DNA from 3 places in the Mesobacillus sp. ABV4_180 genome. Region 2 is predicted to be linked to each of the others. Evidence: riboswitches for the same ligand, from Rfam matches in the RefSeq annotation. Region 2 holds a riboswitch; each other region holds the start of a gene.

Evidence for each region. Region 2 has a riboswitch for S-adenosylmethionine ahead of ACXAEA_RS19900 (trans-sulfuration enzyme family protein). Riboswitches for the same ligand answer to the same signal wherever they lie in the genome.
Region 1: it holds a riboswitch for S-adenosylmethionine, as region 2 does, so the genes downstream of both, mtnW (2,3-diketo-5-methylthiopentyl-1-phosphate enolase) here and ACXAEA_RS19900 (trans-sulfuration enzyme family protein) in region 2, are expected to answer to the same signal.
Region 3: it holds a riboswitch for S-adenosylmethionine, as region 2 does, so the genes downstream of both, ACXAEA_RS05630 (methionine ABC transporter ATP-binding protein) here and ACXAEA_RS19900 (trans-sulfuration enzyme family protein) in region 2, are expected to answer to the same signal.

The regions. Positions count from the first base shown of each region.
Region 1 covers NZ_JBSWTJ010000001.1:3,260,574-3,262,774, reverse strand. Annotated here, with positions in the region: gene ACXAEA_RS16765 (aminotransferase class I/II-fold pyridoxal phosphate-dependent enzyme) at 1-972, shown strand, start outside; SAM riboswitch class I at 1,035-1,143, shown strand; gene mtnW (2,3-diketo-5-methylthiopentyl-1-phosphate enolase) at 1,242-2,201, shown strand, end outside.
Region 2 covers NZ_JBSWTJ010000001.1:3,893,616-3,895,816, reverse strand. Annotated here, with positions in the region: gene ACXAEA_RS19905 (CBS domain-containing protein) at 1-962, shown strand, start outside; SAM riboswitch class I at 1,075-1,175, shown strand; gene ACXAEA_RS19900 (trans-sulfuration enzyme family protein) at 1,247-2,201, shown strand, end outside.
Region 3 covers NZ_JBSWTJ010000001.1:1,139,093-1,141,293, forward strand. Annotated here, with positions in the region: gene ACXAEA_RS05630 (methionine ABC transporter ATP-binding protein) at 1-1,015, opposite strand, end outside; SAM riboswitch class I at 1,127-1,232, opposite strand; SAM riboswitch class I at 1,323-1,425, opposite strand; gene ACXAEA_RS05635 (alpha/beta fold hydrolase) at 1,762-2,201, shown strand, end outside.

The DNA of each region.
Region 1 (2,201 bases), 630 kb from region 2:
TTAAAAGAAGCGGCAGCAGAGTTTTACAAAAGGGAGTATGGGGTCGACCTTGACCCTGAAGAGGAAATCGCAATCCTTTTTGGAGGCAAGGCAGGTCTCGTTGAGATTCCCCAATGCCTTCTGAATCCAGGGGACACTATTCTTGTCCCTGACCCAGGCTACCCGGATTACTGGTCAGGTGTAGAACTTGCAAGGGCGAAAATGGTAACGATGCCGCTGCGGGAAAAGAAGGGCTTCCTGCCCGATTACAGTGAGCTTGGTGAAAAGGTCCTATCGGAAGCAAAGCTGATGTTTCTTAACTACCCAAACAATCCTACGGGTGCCGTAGCAGACAAGGATTTTTTTGATGAAACGATCGAACTTGCCAGGAAAAATGAAATCTGTATTGTCCATGACTTTGCATATGGAGGCATTGGTTTTGACGGACAGCGTCCATACAGCTTTTTGCAATCAGACGGCGCGAAGGATGTCGGAATCGAGATCTATACTTTATCTAAAACGTATAATATGGCCGGCTGGCGTGTTGGTTTTGCAGCAGGAAATAAGAGTGTCATTGCGGCAATCAACCTGCTTCAGGATCATATGTATGTCAGTTTGTTTGGTGCAGTCCAAGAAGCAGCAGCTGAAGCATTGCTAGGGCCACAGGACTGTGTTGCCGAACTGAATGATTTATATGAATCCAGAAGGAATGTTTTAATTGAGGGGCTGACAAAAATCGGCTGGAGCGTTACTGCTCCGAAAGGATCTTTTTTCGCGTGGCTAAAGGTTCCCGAACCATTTACATCCGTTGTATTTGCTGACTTCTTGCTGGAAAAAGCGCATATTGCTGTGGCGCCTGGCGTTGGATTTGGAGAGTTCGGCGAAGGCTTTGTAAGGGTAGGATTGCTGACTTCAGAACAGAGATTGCAGGAAGCTGTCAGTCGAATTGAAAGCTTAGGAATTTTCAAAAAAATTGTTGACATTAATTTATGAACCTGACATAATCCTAATTAATAAATTTACTTTAACCAATTAAATAACTTGATTAAATTATTTTCTTATCAAGAGCAGGCGGAGGGACGAGCCCGATGAAGCCCGGCAACCGACCCAGCAATTATGCTGGGCACGGTGCTAATTCTTGCAGCGAAAGCTGAAAGATAAGAAGAGTTTAGTGTATTTTCTAACCTCTTCTTTTCGAAGAGGTTTTTTTTATGCCTCAACCCTTGTTGAATAAGTTTTAGTTTTGGAAAGGATTGATCTACTTGAGTGAAATTACAGCAACTTATATAGTCCATGACGCTAAGCATAATCCAGAAAAAAAAGCAGAGGGAATTGCACTTGGATTGACAGTGGGATCTTGGACAGACTTGCCTGAGCTGGACCAAAAACAGCTGAAAAAGCATAAAGGGAGAGTCGTTTCTGTTGAAGGAACAGGTCTCGATGAAAATTCAGAAACAGTCGCAATCATTAAGATTGCTTATCCAGCAATCAATTTTTCGCCTGACCTGCCGGCAATTCTCACAACGGTATTTGGCAAGTTATCTCTTGATGGCAAGGTGAAATTAGTAGATCTTGATTTTGGGGACGAACTGAAAAAAGCTTTTCCAGGTCCGCGTTTTGGAATTGAAGGAATTCGAACGAAGCTAGGTGTTCACCACCGTCCTTTATTGATGAGCATTTTCAAAGGGGTAATCGGCCGCGATTTGGATTTCCTGTTGGAACAACTAAAGGAACAGAGCCTGGGAGGAGTCGATCTGATCAAGGATGATGAAATCCTGTTTGAGAATGAGCTTACTCCTTTTGAGAAGAGGATCGCTTTAGGGAAAAAGGTTCTCGATGATGTCTATGAAACTACTGGACACAGAACATTATATGCTGCCAACCTGACAGGAAGGACCACGCAGCTGAGGGACAAAGCAAGGAAAGCGTCAGAGCTGGGAGCGGATGCACTGCTGTTCAATGTTTTTGCCTACGGATTGGATGTGCTGCAGGAACTGAGAGAAGATGATGAAATCAGTATCCCGATTATGGCACATCCTGCAGTAAGTGGTGCATTGACTTCAGCACAGGAATATGGTTTCTCGCATTCTTTATTGCTAGGCAAACTTGTACGCTACGCTGGAGCAGATTTTTCTCTCTTCCCATCCCCATATGGAAGTGTCGCACTTGAGAAGCAGCAGGCGTTGTCCATTGCCGAGTCACTGACTGTTGTGGATCAATTC
Region 2 (2,201 bases):
TTAAAAATAGACAAAAGAAACAACAGCCATCTTCAAACCGAAAGGCTGAAAAAACGCATAAAAAACACAACAATAAACCATATATTCGCACAAGCCCGAAACCTAAAGAAAAGGAAATGGATGAACACAAACTTAAGCGGAAAGAAAATGCGAAAACATCCTCAAATAATAATGTAAGTGAAACGTCAAACAAAGATAACAGAAGCAAGTCCCAAAATAAAGCACAGAATAAGGACCATGAAGTAAAGCATAAAGAGCAGTCTGGGAAATTCGAGACGGCTTTCAACAGGATTCATAAGGCTTTGAAGGAAATGGTGAAGGGGACGGACAGTGATGCGTTCGTCGAGCTGCTTTACTCTGGCTATAAGAATCAATCTTTGATCAGGAAGTATAAGAGTGAGCTGCACCAGTTCGCCAAGCTGAGGAATGCGATTGTCCATGAGCGGGTGAACGCGGATTATTATATCGCCGAGCCTCATATTGAAGTTGTTGAACGAATCGAGGAGATATGCAGGGAATTCGAAAAGCCACAGACCGCACTTTCAATCGCGACCAGCCCGGTATTCTACTATTATGAAGATGCTTATCTTAAAGATGTTCTAAAAGTGATCAACAAGTTTGATTTTACAAGATTCCCTGTCTATGACAAAGATGATAAATATGTTGCCTTGTTGACTTCGACAGAGATCATCCAGTGGATGGCGAAGCATTTTTCGGATAATGTCGTGACGATTGAAGATGTGCGAGTGAAAGAATTATTGAAGAAAGACAAAAATTATTTCGTTACTTTTGTCGATAAAGATGCTTCACTTTATCATATCGAAGAACTATTTGAACGCTATCACACGAGAGGAAAGAAGCTCCAGGCAGTCATCATCACTGAAACGGGAGACCGCCACGGGAAGCCGGTCGGCGTAATTACTCCCTGGGACTTGCTTGACAGTGACCCTGCGGAGGATTAACCTCATATACACTCTTTTCGGTGGTCAATTAATCAAGGCGGTTCCACATTGACGAGGCGCCTGCCTTGCTGATATACTGCCTATTACAAATGATATTTAAAAATTGAAATAACTCTTATCCAGAGCGGCAGAGGGACAGGCCCTGTGAAGCCCGGCAACCTTCATTTCGGTGAAAGGTGCTAATTCCTGAAGATTCACGTCTGAAGATAAGAGGGGATGCTGCGCGCGAAACCTCTTCTTATTGGAGAGGTTTTTTTACATTACAGAAAAAGCAGGTGGGCGAGATGGCAGGAAATTTCGAAACAGAAGTGCTTCATTCGATACATAACAAACCGAAGGGGATTAAAAGTAAGGCAACGCCGATTTATCAGACATCGGCTTTTACATTTAACGATCTGGATGAGCTGGAGGGCTTTTACCAGGGTGAAGGAGATTATTTGTACTCGAGGGTAGGGAACCCGAACACGGATGAATTGGGACAATCCGTTGCAGCACTTGAGCATGCGGAGGATGGAGTGGCGGCATCTTCTGGGCTGTCGGCGATTCTTGCTGGCGTCCTGGCTGTGGTGAAGAGCGGCGACCACATTGTCGCGGCAGATGATGTCTATGGAGGCAGCTTCCATATGCTAAAATCAGAGCTTGAACGATTTGGCATCGAGACGACATTTATCCCGTTTTCCGACCTGAGCAATGTTGAAGCGGCAATCAGGGAAAATACAAAGCTAGTATACACGGAATCCATTACCAATCCGCTACTTCGGGTCGAAAACCTGGAAGAGGTCATTGAGCTGGCCAAGAAACATAATCTCACCGTTCTGGTGGATAATACTTTTGCCACGCCGCTCCATGTGCGTCCGTATTTGCTCGGTGCGGACCTTGTCGTCCATAGTGCCACGAAATATATTGGCGGCCATAGCGATGTCACTTCAGGAGTCGTAGTAGGCCGCAAGGATTTAATCACTGAAGCACGTGCTAGAATCGTGAATCTCGGTGCGAACCTGAGTCCATTCGAAGCCTGGCTTACTTGCAGAGGATTGAAGACACTGGCATTAAGAATGAAGGCTCAGTCGGAAAATGCGAGGATGCTTGCTGAAAAACTGCGTGAAAACGAGAAAGTCGCAAAGGTATATTATCCTTTCGCTGAAGGTGAAAAAGGGTTCGGGGCCATTGTCACGATCGAGCTTGCCGAGCATGTGGACACAAATCAATTTTTTAAATCGCTAGGCTGGGTAAAAATTG
Region 3 (2,201 bases), 2.8 Mb from region 2:
TCACTTCCTTTATGCTTACTTTTTGCTGGCCGATAAAATTTAGAGCCCGTAAAATTTCTTTATCACTGCCCTGAAACTCGACGATCAGGTTTCCGAATGGGGTGCCCTGAAGCTCGGTAATATTTCCAAAAAGAACATTGATATTTACATCAAATTTCTTTGCAAGCTGTGATAAAAGCGGCTGGCCGGCTGAATCACCGACAAAATTGATTCGGAATACCTTTTGAAGCCCGGAGTGCCCATCAATAATCGTTCGAACTGAATCTGGGATAGTGTCATTCATGATGGAGCTGACAAAGTTCCTTGCCGTTTTCGTTTTCGGAGCAGAAAAGACATCAAAGACAGTGCCTTCCTCAATAATTCTTCCTTCTTCAATGACAGCCACGCGATCACAAATTTCACGGATGACTGACATCTCATGGGTAATGATTAAAATGGTGATGTTGTACTCCTTGTTGATTTTTTTCAAAAGCTGAAGAATGGAGCTTGTTGTCTGCGGATCAAGTGCAGAAGTCGCTTCGTCACACAGCAGGATTTTCGGCTGGGTTGCCAGTGCCCGTGCTATTCCAATCCGCTGCTTTTGGCCGCCGGATAGCTGATCCGGATAACTGTCTGCTTTATCAGCAAGGCCGACAAATTCAAGAAGCTGATGAACCCGCTCTTTTATTTGTGCCTTTGGAATTTTTGCGAGGACCAGCGGCATGGCCACATTATCAAAAACGGTTTTCGAATTTAAGAGATTGAAATGCTGGAATACCATCCCGATATTCCTTTTAATCTCCCTGACCTCTTTTACAGAAAGGGAAGTCAGGTCGCAGCCATCAACAATCACCTGTCCTGAAGTCGGACGTTCCAATAAATTCACGCAGCGGATCAATGAACTTTTTCCTGCGCCGCTAAAACCAATGACTCCAAATATTTCGCCTTCGTTAATTTCTAAATCAATTCCATTTAGCGCGGCTACCTTTTGCCCGCGGCTTTCGTATACTTTTTCTACTTTCTGAAAAGTAATCACCTTTCTGCCTCCTTTGTAGATGGTTCATCCATGCTTTTTCAATTAACAAAAAAGCCCTCTTCCCGGAAATAGGAAGAGGGCACGCCTGAAAAAATACAGGACAAACTTCTCTTCTTATCTCCCAAGCCTTTTGCTTGCTGGATTTGGCACAGTCCCCCATAAGGGGTCCGCTGCCGAGGCTTCATAGGGCCAGTCCCTCCGCCTCTCTTGATAAGAAAGTATTGATATATAGTTGTAGGTAGGGAATTCCGGAAAAATAAAAATCCCCTTCAGAAAGAAGAGGACATCAAATTAAAAAGTTGGCCTCTTCTTATCTGTCAAGCTGCGCTTGCTGGATTTGGCACAGATTCCAAAAGGAGTCCGCTGCCGAGGTGTCATAGGGCCAGTCCCTCAACCTCTCTTGATAAGAAGGTAACGAATATTCGGTTTTAAATCTTGTTTATTACTTTACTGTGGCATAGAGAAAGTGTCAATCATTTTATTTGGAATTTTTCTCGAAATTTGGAAAATGGGAAATTCGGATTATAAGGATGAGGTGAGATCCAGCCGTTGAAAAAATTAAAAGAAGGTGCCCAAAAGTTTTATATCTTTTGCTACACCATCTTTCGTTGATGGAAATTAGTTTGCTTTAGGTTTTACCTTTTTTCAAGTTAGCTTCCTCAACCTTCCTTAGTTCTAGGTAATCACCTATGTTAAAAAAATGAATATCTTATGCTCGATACCACTTTCATCGAGGAGGCTTGGGCATGGGTTACTTTGTTACTGTAGAACAAGGTGTGAATTTGTATGTTGAAGACATTAATCCTGGAGGAAGCAAGACCATTGTTTTCTTGCATGGCTGGCCGTTGAGCCATAAACAGTTTGAATATCAATTTAATGTTCTTCCATCCATGGGGTACCGTTGCATCGGGATAGACTGGAGGGGCTTCGGGAATTCGGATAAACCAATGTCTGGATACACTTTTGACCGATTGGCCGATGATATCCGCGCGGTAGTTGAGACACTTCAATTAAATAATTTTGCCCTGGTTGGCCACTCTACTGGAGGTGCGATCGCAATCAGATATATGTCCCGGTACAATGGTTACGGAGTATCAAGGCTGGTCCTTGTTGATGCTGCAGCCCCAACAGGATTTACAGCCGAAAATGCAGGCAAATTGCTTAAAGAAGCATTAAACGACCGCCC